One region of the Lysinibacillus sp. fls2-241-R2A-57 genome, then DNA from elsewhere that is predicted to be linked to it. Evidence: riboswitches for the same ligand, from Rfam matches in the RefSeq annotation. Region 1 holds a riboswitch; each other region holds the start of a gene.

Region 1 (5,041 bases):
GTTTTCGGATATACCAGTGATTATGCTAACAGCAAAAGGGGAGCAGGCTGATATCATAAAAGGGTTAAATATTGGGGCAGACGACTATATTTTAAAGCCTTTCGATGAAGAAGAATTACTAGCTCGTATAAATGCTGTATTAAGAAGAACGAAAGTCGAAGAAAAAGTTATTTTCTTTGAAGGGCTACGTTTAAATAAAGAATCCTTTGAATTATATTTTCAACAAGAGGCTATTCCTTTAACGCCGAAAGAATTTGCAATGTTAGCGTTATTTCTTGATTATCAAAATAAAGTTTTCTCAAGAGAACATCTCATTAATACAGTCTGGGGTTATAACGTATCAATTGAAGATCGAACTATTGATTCACATGTCCGTAATTTACGAGAAAAATTACGAAAAAGTGGTTTTCCAGCTGATGAGTACTTACAAACAGTTTGGGGAATCGGCTATAAATGGCATAAGTCAGCTGATCGAAAGCCTTTAGAAGCTAGAAATAACAACCTCTGACGGAAGAATTCCCGCAGAGGTTGAATTTTTATTTTTTTGTTGCTAGCTCTTCTTCCGTAACCCATTTATGGTTTTTCACTGCTTCACCTGTAGTTGTAGACGTATAATCAATCATATAAACGGTTGTTTGTAGTGCCTCATCTATATGGACAGTCGCATTTTCCATGCCTTCCATATGAGATGCATTCGTTTTGATTTCTGTACCAGGAGCCAATGGAGCTTCACCTGAATCTATCAATTCCTCATGAATAACCCACTTATGATTATCTACGCGATTTCCACCTGTAGTTGGCTCATAGGAGACAATGTAGGCTGTCGTATCATAAGCCCCAACAATCGTTGCTTCTGCGCCTTTCATACCTGCCATATGACCATCCGTAATAATGGCGGTGCTTCCAACAGGAAACTTTGGTTTTTCAGCATTTTTCAAAGTTGTTGGTACTTCACTAGAGCTTGAATGGTTCATCATAGAATGATCCATCTCAGTGCTCTGCTCAGTTTCGGTGTTATTTTTTGAATTGGTTTCCGGCTTAGTTGAACTGGCAGAGCAAGCTGATAATGTTAGTAAAGCTAATGCTGTCAGTATGCCAATAAGCCATTGTCTTTTTAATATCATGTTAATTTCCTCCTCCTTATTTGCCCTTAATGTAGCAAATAAATGTGCAGAAATTGTGGATAGCAGTCTTACAAGAAAAAAAACCCTCTTTAGCATCAAACTAAAGAAGGGTTTCTGTTATTTAACAGGAATTATTTTCAATACTTTTTGTAGGCGGTAGGCAAAAATACCGGCAAATATAGCTAAAATAATATCCTTTGGTAATGGAGGCATCATCCAAAGCCATGCCATCTTATAAGAAAAAGCATCTGGAGCACTAGCCCATAGCTTATAGGCGAAATACATCCAATTCGTTCCAAGTAAATAATTAATGGCAGTTGCAATTAAAGCAGCAATTACATAGCTTTTTTTCGTTCCGCTGCGCTCTACAATAAGCCCTGCAACATATGCAGCTAATATAAAAGTGACAATAAAACCGAATGTAGGACTTAAGATTTGTCCAAAGCCACCACTGAAACGTGCAAATACAGGTGCGCCTGCTAAACCGATGCACATATAAACAGTACAAGCGAGTGCACCTTTTCTACTACCAAGAATCAGTCCTGCTAATATAGCAAAAAATGTTTGCAGCGTAATTGGTACGCCACCAACAACCATAAAAGGTACAAAGGAAGTAATATTAGCGCCAATCATCATCAATGTTGAAAATAGTCCAATATAAGCAATATCTACTGTTCTTAATTTGTGATGCGAGTGTTCCGCTACTGTTGTCATTATTTCACCCCTAATAAGTAATGTTGATAATAATAGTGTAAGAAAATAAAGTTTTTGTGTCAACTTGATTATTTTATTCAGTTAACACAAAAATAATTATCCTTCTTATTTGGATGAATAATTCTAGTAATAGACGAACTATTAAAATATATGATAGAATCGTCATAATTTTAAAATATATATGATGCTAATGGTGTGACATCTTGTAAATGTGTCACTTAAAAGGGAAGTTGGTGCAAATCCGACGCTGTCCCGCAACTGTAACGAGGAGTTCTATGATGATTTAGCCACTGTTCTAGAATGGGAAGGCAATCATAGTACATTGATTCGAAGCCAGGAGACCTGCCAATTAGCGAATACCTGTAATGCCCACGAGGATGAAAGCGATTACGGACAATAGAAGGAAATCTTTCTTACTTTGTTTAATCTCGGGTATTTCTATGCGTATTTAGCATGGAATACCCTTTTTTATTGCTTCGTACCTATTATTTTTGATTAGGAGTTAATAAACAGATGAATAAAAAATTTATACTACTCTCAATGACTCTTCTTCTAGTTCTACTCATTTCAATGACAATTGCTATAATGGTTGGATCGGTTTCTGTTACGCCACAATATGTATGGAAGGTCATCCTTTCAAAAATCCCACTTATACAAAATGGAATAGAACAAGATTGGAGTCGCTCACAGGAAATTATCATTTGGCAAATCCGAGCTCCACGTGTATTGCTCGCTGCTATCGTTGGAGCAGGATTGGCAATTGCAGGAGCAGCTATTCAGGCACTTGTTCGTAATTCAATTGCTGAACCATATATTTTAGGGATTTCTTCTGGTGCAACGGTTGGTGCTACAGCTGTCATCATTTTAGGTGCTTTTTCATTTCTTGGTGTTTATGCTCTTTCCGTATCTGCATTTATCGGTTCTCTCACAGCGATGGCGTTAGTTTTCTTCTTAGCGCGTGTTGGCGGTAGAGTTTCTGTCTTTCGACTTTTACTTTCAGGGATGGCGGTGTCGTTTATTTTATCTGCTATTTCAAATTTTATATTAATGATGTCGAAGCAAGAGGGCGGAATGAAGGCAGTCATGTTTTGGATGCTAGGAAGCTTAGCTGGTGCAAAGTGGAGTAATGTTTTAATTCCTACAGTTATTTTTATTGTGGTGTTTGCCTTGTTATGGCTCCACTATCGAAGTTTAAATTTATTACTTCTTGGAGATGAAGCAGCTGTCACTTTAGGGGTTAATTTACAACAGTTTCGAGTTCAACTTATCTTATTAGTTTCATTATTAACGGGTGTTCTTGTCGCAGTCAGTGGTTCAATCGGATTTGTTGGCTTAATCATTCCACATATTGTACGGCTAATTGTAGGTTCAAACCATAAATATGTCATACCGATTAGTGCTTTATTAGGGGGGATTTTCTTAGTTTGGGCAGATGCACTTGCCCGAATTTTAATTGCTCCTGAAGAAATGCCAATTGGAATTATCACGGCTTTTTGTGGTGGGCCATTTTTCATTTGGCTGCTACGTCGTAACAATTATTCTTTCGGTGAAGGGGATTGAAAATTATGACATTAGAAGCGAAACAAGTATCTTTCTCCATTTCTGATGAACGCATATTACATGAAGTAAGTGTTCAAATAAAGGAAAAGCAATTCGTTGGGCTGATTGGTCCTAATGGTAGTGGGAAGTCAACGCTACTAAAGAATATGTATCGTTTATTAAAACCAGAAAGTGGAACAGTCTTATTAAATGAACAGGATATTTTAAAGCAATCGAGTAAAAGTATTGCGAAAAATTTAGCAGTTGTGAGCCAAGAAACACCGGTCTTATTCGACTTTACCGTACATGATTTAGTAAGTATGGGGAGAACACCCCATAAAAAACTATTCGAGCTTGATCAACAACAAGATTTTCAAATTGTAAAAAGTGCACTTGATCAAACAGGGATTGCTCATTTAGAGAAACGTAGCTTTAGCTCTCTTTCGGGGGGAGAAAAAAAGCGTGTGATGGTTGCCCGTGCTCTCGCTCAGCAAGCACAGATGCTTATTTTAGATGAGCCAACAAATCATCTAGATATTCAGCATCAATTGCAGCTAATGGATCTAATTCAAACCCTACATTTAACAGTTGTTGCTGCCATACATGATTTAAACATTGCAGCTATGTATTGCGATCAAATTTATGTTTTACAGCAAGGTCGAATTGTTTGTTTTGGAACACCAGAAGAAGTACTTACGCCACAATTATTACAGGATGTATTTGGTGTTTATGCTGATATTCAAATACATCCACTTACAGGGAAGCCTTATTTAACGTATGTCTCTGAGCAATTTACGAAGAAAGCTTTAAAAACTACATAAATAAAGTATGGTTCTTCGGCAAAAGGAGGGGTTGATCTCCGTTCCGGCTGGGCGCTTTTTTACGAATAGCCTGGGACGGAAATCACCCTTATTTAAAGCGCCACAAAATTTACAAAGATCTTCTTGACCATTTTGTTTTTCAACAATAACAGATACACCTGCTATTTATGGATAGGACAACTGTTAATAGAAGAAAGAGCTTCATTTTCTTCGTGTATACTTATATCCTTTTTGGGGAATTGTATACGTGAAAGGAATTGATGAAAGTGGAAGAGATAAAGTTTGCACAATTAGATCAGCAACAGCTTGAAAAAATTAATGAGCTAGAGAAGACAATTGGCGTGACAATAGTGGCGTATGATTCTTCGACAATGCCATCACAGGGCTCAGGTGCTTATGAATCAAATAATAGTACTCACAGCAATCATCCATCATAATTAAGAGTGAAACGCCTTGCAGCAATGTGAGGTTTTTTTATTTCATTGAAAATAATAGAGGTGTTTACAATGATGCAAAATTTATATGCAGATTTACATATTCATATTGGACGTACTTTAAGTGGACGCGCTGTCAAAATTACTGGCAGTAAATCGTTAACGTTAACAAAAATTCTCGAGACTTCTAGTGCAAGAAAGGGACTAGATATTATTGGAATTATTGATTGCCATTCACCAGAGGTTATGGATGAAATGTCAGAAATGATTGAACGGGGTGAACTGAAGGAGCTAGAACAGGGAGGGCTTCGTTATAAAGACACAACCCTTATCCCAGGCACTGAAATTGAGATTTATGATTGTCATTGCCTTGGACCAATCCACGTACTTGCCTATTTTCCAACACTTT
Region 2 (5,041 bases), on a different contig from region 1:
CAATACGAGGTGTCATTTGCTCGATAAACGTGCGTACCTCATCATTTCCTGCTGCTAAACGGCTCCCGTGGCCGACAAATAAAATTGCTTTCATCTCATTACCCCTCACTAGTCGCCGCATGGAGCTGGCTCAACTTTTATTTTTGAAGACATATCCTGATACGTAAAATGAAGTATCTTTTTCACACGTTTGAAGTATTTAAACAAACGTTCATTTGGATGTGCATTTGCTTTATACTCTTCGATAATGTCTGTAATTAGCGGTATAAGCTGCTCAGGCTCTAAGCCCTCAACAACAGGCTGGGCCGCATGTGCTGTACGGCCAACCGGCTTAGCACCAATAAAAACATCAAACTTACTTTTGCGATAAACAATCCCAATATCATCAAATACCGCTCGATAACATGCCATACCACAGCCGTTAAAACCAATATTTAACGTTTTCGGTAACGACATTCCCCCAAGCTTTTCTTGAATCTCTTCTGCATAAGGAATCGAATCGAACTTTTCTCCGTAACAGAAGTCACAAGCCTTTAACGAAAGCACGTCACCAATTGGTGCTAGTAAAAAGCCAACTTCACGAAGCTTTGCTGTAATCTCTTCAGGCGCAGCTGTTGGAATTTTCAAATGAATTTGATGGTCTGGTGTATACTCCATCGTGCCTTCCTCTCCAACAACTTCTGCTAAAGTCATCATTTGTTGAGGAGAAAAGAACTTATTGGCTACTCCTGGACTAACAGCTAATTCAAAAATAGATTCAATTTTTTGGTGAATAAGCTTGGGTGTTGCCTTCACAGCACTTGTTCCCTTCACCATCGCTAGTGCTGTTGTCGCCATTTCAAGTGATGACTTTTTTTTAGGCTTTGGTTCTGGTGTTATCGCTAAACTGGACTTGATTCGATTTGCATTAGGATCTGTCGCAAAATCATTACGCGCCTGTCCTGTTTCTTGATTCATTGCCCACGGTTCATTTTCTTCTTTCAGTCGTTGATGTGGTCGTAACGGTTGTTTTTCTTCGCCAAGTGTATATTTACGCTGATAACCACGTGGCGTAATCATTTTATTGTCGTAGAAGAACGTTGATGAATTTCCAATCACAACGGTTGTTAGCATACCAATATCGTGTTCTAGCATTTCTGCCAAAGTCGTCATTGTAATTTCCTGGCGTTCACGATACGCGCTTTTCACAAGTCCTACCGGCGTATCTGGAGAGCGATATTCTAATAAAATTCGTTGTGCCTCCACAATTTGTCTCGTACGACGACCACTCTTTGGGTTATAAAGAGCAATAACAAAATCCGCCATTGCGGCTGCTTCTACTCGTTTTGCAATTAAATTCCAAGGCGTTAAGTGGTCACTTAAACTAATCGTACAGGCGTCATGCATAATCGGAGCACCTAGTAAACTTGCACACGAATTGATAGCCGAAATACCCGGAACAATTTCTACCTCAACACCAGTTGCTTCCGTCCAGCCTAGCTCGATTAATACCTCATACACTAATCCCGCCATGCCATAGACACCAGCATCTCCGCTCGAAATAACAGATACGATACTGCCTGCCTCTGCTTGGCGGACCGCTTCCTGTGCACGTGAAACCTCTTCTGTCATACCGGTACTAATAATTGACTTTGCACTTACTAAATCCTGAATAAGTTCAACATAAGTTTTATAGCCTATGATCATATCACTTTGTTGTAGTGCCTCCACAGCACGAGTCGTAATATGTTTAAAATCTCCAGGTCCAAAGCCAACTACGAAAATCTTCCCTTTTTGCGACATTTTGTTACCCCTCTTTCACCTTTTCAATACCTTTAATGGCTGTTGTTTGTGCTGTACGCTGTAACGAACCTTCACGCAGTGTAAAGACATGCTCATTATGTAACGATTCGTGATTTAAATCTTGAACAAGTGCCCGCGCATGCTCTGTGGTCGGCACACGGTACCAATTCCCTTGAGGATAAGCGATGACAACACAAGCATCCTTACACCTACCATTACAGCGTGTCCTTGTCGTATGTATTTCCTTATCAATCGCCAGCAACTGAATTTCATCACGGATTGCCTGTGTAATTTCCTCTCCATCTTTTTTCATACAGCTACTGCCATTGCAAATAAAAAGATGCGTTTTCATCCCCTCTAAATTCCATGTTGTCATTGTTGTTCTCCCCTCATTTGCTTTTAGGAAAAAGAAAAAACCTTTACTCTAGACGAAGAGTAAAGGTTTTGTAGAAGCCAAATTAAAACGAATATATACAGGTACTCGCTCTCGCTTCAACTTCTCCCTCCGAAAAGTTTGCATGCATTTATCGCAATAAGCAGGTTTCCTGACTTAAGCTTCCTTTTACTTTCGCGCCTTCCCAAGTTTTCACTAGTGGCATTTGCGATTTCATCAGCTATTACAGTAGCGGGGGCTGTATCGGATTTTCACCGATTTCCCTATTATCTCGAAAATATTCGAGCACTTATTGACGTTTTTATATGAAATTGTATTTTTTATGTAATAGAAATCTGTCTCTATCATAGCTTATTTTTTTAAAATTTCAATATTTCTTTCTTAATTTGTGACATTTTTATTAATTATTCAGCAAATTTCCCCTAGAAAAAAGGGAAATTCCTCTTCTGTATTATCCGAATTTTCTACAATGCCCCTCAATTTAAAAAATTTTTCATAAAAAAGATAGCTTGTTTACGGAAATTCATGTTACACTTTGTCGTGAAATCTCACAACTTCATCTTTTTTCGGTGCGAATTGTTCATCAATTCGCTTAAAAGGGAAGCCGGTTTAAGTCCGGCGCGGTCCCGCCACTGTACTAGGGAGTTTTATAGATAATGTCACTGTCCAAAGGATGGGAAGGCCTATAAAACGTTGAACTAAAGCCAGGAGACCTGCCGAAAAATAAGTGATCGTTTCAACCTACGAGGATAGGTGTGCGCCTAGCAGATTAGATTTTTAATTACTTTTTTAGCTATGCACTTTTCCTGAATCGGAGAAGTGTTTTTTTATCTTCATTTTCATCTCAAGGTGGTAGATGCGTACAGATATGGTTCCGGTTGAGGAGCAAAACACCTATTTTATGGCAAGGTGAAATAATTTCGTTCGCACGCTAATTCGAAAATTTTAATGTAAGGAGGAGAGATTTTGAAATTCTCAGGTTGGAAGCTTAGTTATTTCTTACTGGCATTTTTATTCGTGCCAAATCGTGCATTTGCTATGCATATCATGGAGGGCTTTTTGCCGATTGAATGGGCAATTTTTTGGTGGGTCATTTCCATTCCATTTATTATTTTAGGATTACGTTCAATTCGCAAAACCATTGATGAAAATCCTGAAACAAAAATGATACTAGGTTTATCGGGTGCCTTCGCCTTTGTGCTATCAGCCTTAAAAATCCCTTCTGTAACAGGGAGTTGCTCGCACCCGACAGGAGTTGGACTTGGGACTGTTCTTTTTGGGCCACTAGCTATGAGTGTGATCGGGACAATCGTATTATTATTCCAATCTTTACTTTTAGCACATGGTGGACTTACAACTTTAGGGGCAAACGCCTTTTCCATGGCAATTGTTGGTCCTATTATTGCTTACTATGTTTTTAAAGGCTCACAAAAAATAGGGCTATCATTTTCCATAGCTGTCTTTTTAGCAGCAATGCTTGGTGACTTAGGTACATATGTTGTCACTTCTGTACAGTTAGCTCTTGCCTTCCCTTCTGAAGTAGGAGGATTTATGGCTTCATTCACAAAATTTGCTGGTATTTTTGCATTAACACAAATTCCTCTCGCTATTAGTGAAGGAATTTTAACAGTGATCGTTATGAACTTCTTGAAAAAATATAATTTGAGCGAACTAAAAGCATTACGTGTTTTCTCAGCAAAGGAGGCACACTAATATGAAAAAAAATTTACTGCTCCTAGCAATTGTTGTGTTTCTAGCAATCTTCCCTCTCTTTATCCAAAAAGGTGCAGAATTTGAAGGGGCTGATGGCCAAGCAGAAGCAGCGATTAGTGAAATTAACGCTGACTACGAACCTTGGTTTGAAAGCATATGGGAGCCACCGAGTGGTGAAATTGAAAGCTTATTATTCGCACTACAAGCTGCTATCGGCGCTGGATTTATCGGCTATTTTATCGGCTTAATGCGCGGCAAACATAAAGAAGGTTAAACGCTATGTTACTCATTGATAAGTATGCATATATGAATAAACTAGCGTCTGTTCATCCGCTAGAAAAAATGACGTTATCCCTGGGATTACTATTATTGTCGCTTATCATTAGAGATGAACGAATTTCACTCATTACATTTATTGTGATGAGTGCTTTTATCATTCTAAGCGCAAAAATTCCATTTAAATATTATGCAAAACTACTATTGCTACCAGGATTTTTTTTACTTTCAAGTTTAGTATCCATATTAATTTCTATAGCACCATCAACAAGCACGCTACCTGCTCACATATGGTCTTTCACTGTAAATAATTGGACAATTTTCGTCAGCAGTGCAAGCATAACGATAGCACAGCAGCTTTTTTTCATCGTCCTTGGCAGCACTAGTTGTTTGTATTTTTTAATTCTTACAACATCGGTACAATCAATTTGCTATGTTCTACGACAATGGCGACTTCCTGTTTTATTTGTAGAGCTAGTAGAATTAACGTATCGTTTTATTTTTATATTTTTAGACAGTATGCAAAAAATTCATCTTGCCCAGCAGGCTCGCTTAGGTTACCGCTCCCCTATGCAGTGGCTACGCTCCATATCAATGCTGATTGCAGCATTATTAGCAGAGCTGTTTCAACGAAGTCGTGAGCTAAACAATGCAATGGAAGCACGCGGTGGCGAAACTGTCTATTGGCAAGAGAATGTTACCTATTGCATGAAAAACTGGCTAGGTATTGCTGCTATCTTTATTTCCCTCATCATTTATGGAGGTTTTTTCTGATGACAGACTTTTACTTTGAACTAAATCAATTATCCTACGCTTATGCCGATGGAACTCATGCTTTAACAGATATTACACTCCAAATTCCAAAAGGGAAAAAAA
Region 3 (5,041 bases), on a different contig from region 1:
TACTTCATGTGGTGCCCCAAATGCTCGCATTCTTCCGCCTTCCATTAGTAATAATTCATCACAATAGAGGGCAGCTAAATTCATATCATGTAGTACCATAATAACGGTTAATCCACATTCAATTGCTTCTTTTCGCACCATATCTAAAATTTGACGTTGATGGGCAATATCTAGATGGTTCGTCGGCTCATCTAGCAGTAATATTTCCGACGTTTGCGCAAGGGCTTGGGCTACAAAAACTCGTTGTTGTTCACCGCCCGACAAAAATTCCATCGGTGTCTGTTCATAGCGTTTCACACCTGTTTGTAGCATCGCATGTTGGACCGCTTGTTCATCGCGTTCAGTCCAGCTTGAAAAGAAGCCTGTTTGATGTGGATAACGTCCAAGTGATACCGCCTCACGTACACTATTTGTAAAGGCATTCGCATGTAATTGTGGTAGCACTGCCATTTTTTTCGCCAATGCACGGGCATTATAAGCGTTAATATTTTTACCGTCTACTAATATAGTGCCTGCAGTTGCTGGTAGTATGCCACTCATTACTTTTAACAGTGTGGATTTTCCACTACCGTTCGGGCCTAAAATCCCTAATATTTTTCCTTTTTCAACGGAAAAACTTATATCCTGGACAATCGGCACGTCTTCATAGCCACCAGAAAGATGTTCAACAACAATCATGCCCGTCCCCCCTTGCTTCTACGTTGCTTATAAAAAATATAAGAAAAAACGGGTGCGCCAATAAATGCAGTAATTACGCCAATCGGTAGCTCTCTTGGCATAATAATTGTTCGAGCTATTAAATCACAAATAATGAGCAAAGTTGCCCCATTTAAAAATGATAATGGCAATAAATGACGGTGATCTGAACCCCAAAGCATCCGCGTCATATGTGGTACAACTAAGCCAACAAAACCAATCGTACCAGAAACCGCTACAGCTGCTCCTGTCAACATTGACCCGCCTACCAAAATTATATATTTACTACGCTTAACATTAACACCTAAATGCTTCGCGCGTTCCTCTCCATATAACAGAACATTTAACTCGCGTCTTTGTGTCCAAAGCATGATTGAACCAATTATCACAAACGGAATAATCATTTGAACATAAGGCCAACCTCGCATTGATACTGAGCCGAGCAGCCATCCCATAACTTGTCGTAGCTCCTCACCAGATAATGCAATCATTAATGAAATCAAGGAGCCTAAAAATGAACTAAAGATGACCCCTGTTAAAATAAGAGTTTCCATTTTTAGCGTGCGGTCTACTATTCTAGCAAAGCCCATGACAGCTACCATCGTTAATATTGCACCTATCATACTGAAGATTGGTAATGCATAATTCCCTATTACTGGAATTGATATACTAAAGAAAATCGTCATAACTGCGCCAACTGATGCACCCGAAGAAACACCTAACGTATAAGGATCTGCCAAAGGATTTTTTAATAAGCCTTGAAAAGCTGCCCCTGCAATGGCAAGAGAAGCCCCGACAAGTCCAGCCAGCAGAACTCGAGGTAAACGAATTTTCCATAAAATATTGGCAGCTGTTTCATCTGCCGCCTGATTCCACAATACTTCTAGTGGAATATGAACTGAGCCTATCGCTACGCCACACCAGATGCTAATAATTAGAAGCGTAATTGCTGTTACATAGGCTATAAACGTTCTACTCATTTAAAGGCTCTCCCCCTTAGTCAATCTGTGCCTATATTTAACAACTTGTTTTTCTGATTTATCGATGCATTTTAGCTTTTATCGCCTACGATTGTGAATTTATCGACATCAATCATACAAAACAAATAACCCCTCATCATAAAAAGATGAGGGGTTCAAATTTGCACAAAAATACTTTTACAAAATCCACCACCCTATCCTCGTAGGCTGTAACGTGTTTTCTATAAAGGCAGGTCTCCTGGCTCGTGCTCCATTCGCTTTTCCATGCCTTCCCGAAATTTTCAGTGGCGAAAATTGAAAAAACTCACACATACAGTGGCGGGACCGCATCGGAATGACACCGATTTCCCTTTTCACTTTACATAAGTAAAGAACCTTTATAATTTTCAGTTGATTTTATTATACATGAAAAAAATAGAAGTCGCCTCGATTCGAGACAACTTCTAATCAAATCAATTATGCTCCGGCATAATTGCGTCCGAAGGCTTTAGACCAACATGATGTTTTTTTGTGCGAAAGCGTAGTGCTAGCGCAGCGTCAGCGGCATGATGTTTTTTGTGCGAAAGCGCAGCGTCAGCAACAGTTGTTTTTTGTGCGAAAGCGCAGCGTCAGCAACATGATGTTGGTCACTCAGTTGTTACCACAAGACGTGGCGTTTTTAGACTAAGTTCCTCTATTTCGGCAGGTATTTGGACACCCGCTGAAAGAAGTTAAACTATATCAGAAAAATACTGAACCGTTTTCATTGGCGCACCCATTTCTCGCAATGCCCATGTGCTCTCTAAATAAATATCTGCTAGCTTTTCATATTTACCGCCGAATTTATGTGCCCATTCGATCGCTACAACACTTTCATATACATGTGCCATTTTTTCTGCAACCTTTTTTGCCTCAAACGTTTTCGTTGCTTCATCTAAGCCGCTAAATGTTCGCAATGTCAAGTCTAGTTTTGCTAATTGCTCCTCTACAATTTGAAGCAATGGACTGTCAGCTAGTTTTTCTAGACGTTCCTCCATGACACGAACAAACAATTCATGCGCTTGAAACTTATCTACTAAACGAATGAGTTCTAATGCTAAAATATTAGCAGTTCCCTCCCACACAGTCAGCACCTGTGCATCTCTTAATAAGCGAGGTGTAACGAAATCCTCAATATAGCCATTCCCTCCATGTAATTCAATCGCTTCACTTGCATAATGGACCGCTTGCTCTGCCGTTTCTTTTTTCATAATAGCAATATTTAAGCGATTCATAATGATGTCCTGTTCATTACCCTGTCCACTTGTTACTTTATCGTAGAGCTGAATTAGATCAAAAACAGTAGCAACTTCTACATGAAGCTTGGCAGCAAAGTTCCCTAATGTATCCTGAATCATAGGATATTGCGTTAAAGGCTTGCCAAATGCATGACGATTTGTCACATAGTGCTTCGCCTCCAAAAAACCACGGCGCATAATGCCGATAGAAGCAACAGCATTGCAAATTCTTGATAAATTAAGTGCCTCCAACATATAATAAATTCCTTTATTCGGCTCACCGACAACATAAGCTAATGCACCATCAAATTCCACCTCACCAGAAGGTACTGCTCTAACACCAAGTTTATCCTTTAAACGTCGAATACGGAGGTTGTTAACAGTGCCATCCTCATTGCGCCACGGGACCGCAAATAGAGTTAAACCTTTCGAGCCTGCTTGAGCCCCTTCCATACGGGCCAATACCATGGCAACCCCACACATTCCTGCGTTTGACGCGAAATATTTCTCACCAAATAAACGATACTGATTACCGTCTTTTCTTGCCTCTACAACGTTCGCACCAACATCAGAACCACCTTGACGCTCCGTTAAAAATGTAGCTCCCTCATACAGCTCGGTATCTCCTGTTGCACAAACATGTGGTAAAAAACGCTCCTTCACCTCATCGCTCGCATAATGATCAAGTAAATAAGCCGTTGCCATTGTTAACGTAACAGGGCAATAAAAGCCTGGCTCTGTATGGGACAGTATATAACCTTGAGCAAAGCTATACACATAGTTACCCTTTCTACCTAATTGCGGAATATCCTTATGCACATAGCCAACAATACCCGTATTGTATGATTCTTCAATTGTTTTTTTATAGCCATCATTAACCCAGACCTCTGACACTTCTTCACCATATGCATTATACCTTTGTAAGCGAGGTTCACCCTCTCGATCCGTATGTTTGGCTCTTACATCAATATCTCCAGCACAAAGCTCACCGAAATCTGTTAGCTCACGTGTTGCATATTCTGCAAACTCTTTATCTAGCATCATTTCTAAAACTTTATGAAGTGTGTCGTTATCTTTAAAAAAGTTCGTTGTTCTCATTTCTGCCTGCTGTAAAACCTTCATGCTATCTCACCTCTTGTCCTTTCAAGGTTTGTTTTAATATTTTGCCTGATGCATTTCGTGGTAGCGCTTCCACACGTTCAAAGATGCGTGGAATTTTATATTTAGCAAGATGCTCCTCTAAGTAAGCTTTAAGTTCGTCCTCGTCAATTTCTGTTTTAGTGGCATAGACGGCCTTCACCGTTTCTCCCCACTCCGGATGTGGAACACCTATTACAGCAACTTCAAATATCCCCTCATAGCTCAAAATTCTATCTTCAATTTCTTTCGGATAAATATTCACACCACCTGAAAAAATAACATCCTTTTTGCGATCAACAATCCAAATATAACCATCCTCATCTATGCGAGCTAAATCACCTGTTTTTAGCCAGCCATCTATAAATGCAGCCTTTGTTGCGATTTCATCCTTGTTATAGCCCAGCATATTGCCTTCACCAAGTAAGACAATTTCTCCTACTTCACCAACACGAACATCTTCTCCGTCATCGTTAATAATACGCAGCTCTGCTCCAAGTGGTGCACGCCGACCAATACTTCCTGCCTTCGTTGCATGCTCTTCACCAAGCAATATTGAACCGTTTGGACCAGCCTCTGTTAAGCCATAGACACAGGTTAAATTTTCTGTTCTGAAAGCTTTTTGTAAATGACGGACTTCATTTTGTGATAACGGTGCGCCACCATAAGCCCACCATTTCATCGAGGATAAATCTGTTGTTTGCAATCTTGGCATTTGGGCTGTTAACAAATAGGCGACAGGTGCACCAAAGAAATGTGTTGTCCTTTCCTGCTCGATTGAATCAATAAACAAATCAGGTGTAAATGTCGGTGTTAGCACGATAGTTGAGCCTACAAGTACGCCTGCCATTAAAAATAAATGCAATGGAGCTGAATGCGTCAACGGCATCATGAGAAGGATTCGGCTTTCTGGCTTTACTTCCATTTCTACTGCAATCATTTGTGCTACCGTTAATATATTGCGATAGCTAA

What was found. A riboswitch is a leader RNA that binds a small molecule or an ion and turns the genes downstream of it on or off. The one in region 1 is predicted to bind cobalamin.
Region 2: another riboswitch for cobalamin. It lies ahead of QRN68_RS07660 (energy-coupling factor ABC transporter permease); the one in region 1 lies ahead of QRN68_RS07520 (FecCD family ABC transporter permease).
Region 3: another riboswitch for cobalamin. It lies ahead of QRN68_RS10390 (FecCD family ABC transporter permease); the one in region 1 lies ahead of QRN68_RS07520 (FecCD family ABC transporter permease).

Annotation. Positions count from the first base shown of each region.
Region 1 covers NZ_JARVRU010000036.1:46,774-51,814, reverse strand. The annotation lists gene QRN68_RS07535 (response regulator transcription factor) at 1-508, shown strand, start outside; gene QRN68_RS07530 (YdhK family protein) at 537-1,124, opposite strand; gene QRN68_RS07525 (biotin transporter BioY) at 1,242-1,838, opposite strand; cobalamin riboswitch at 2,013-2,202, shown strand; gene QRN68_RS07520 (FecCD family ABC transporter permease) at 2,352-3,398, shown strand; gene QRN68_RS07515 (heme ABC transporter ATP-binding protein) at 3,404-4,198, shown strand; gene QRN68_RS07510 (hypothetical protein) at 4,465-4,635, shown strand; gene QRN68_RS07505 (endonuclease Q family protein) at 4,708-5,041, shown strand, end outside.
Region 2 covers NZ_JARVRU010000037.1:6,477-11,517, reverse strand. The annotation lists gene QRN68_RS07675 (sirohydrochlorin chelatase) at 1-94, opposite strand, end outside; gene cobJ (precorrin-3B C(17)-methyltransferase) at 109-1,782, opposite strand; gene QRN68_RS07665 ((2Fe-2S) ferredoxin domain-containing protein) at 1,787-2,158, opposite strand; cobalamin riboswitch at 2,301-2,484, opposite strand; cobalamin riboswitch at 2,727-2,911, shown strand; gene QRN68_RS07660 (energy-coupling factor ABC transporter permease) at 3,143-3,889, shown strand; gene QRN68_RS07655 (energy-coupling factor ABC transporter substrate-binding protein) at 3,891-4,163, shown strand; gene cbiQ (cobalt ECF transporter T component CbiQ) at 4,169-4,939, shown strand; gene QRN68_RS07645 (energy-coupling factor ABC transporter ATP-binding protein) at 4,939-5,041, shown strand, end outside.
Region 3 covers NZ_JARVRU010000049.1:1,239-6,279, reverse strand. The annotation lists gene QRN68_RS10395 (adenosylcobinamide amidohydrolase) at 1-678, opposite strand, end outside; gene QRN68_RS10390 (FecCD family ABC transporter permease) at 675-1,676, opposite strand; cobalamin riboswitch at 1,888-2,070, opposite strand; gene QRN68_RS10385 (hypothetical protein) at 2,232-2,390, shown strand; gene QRN68_RS10380 (acyl-CoA dehydrogenase family protein) at 2,387-4,054, opposite strand; gene QRN68_RS10375 (class I adenylate-forming enzyme family protein) at 4,056-5,041, opposite strand, start outside.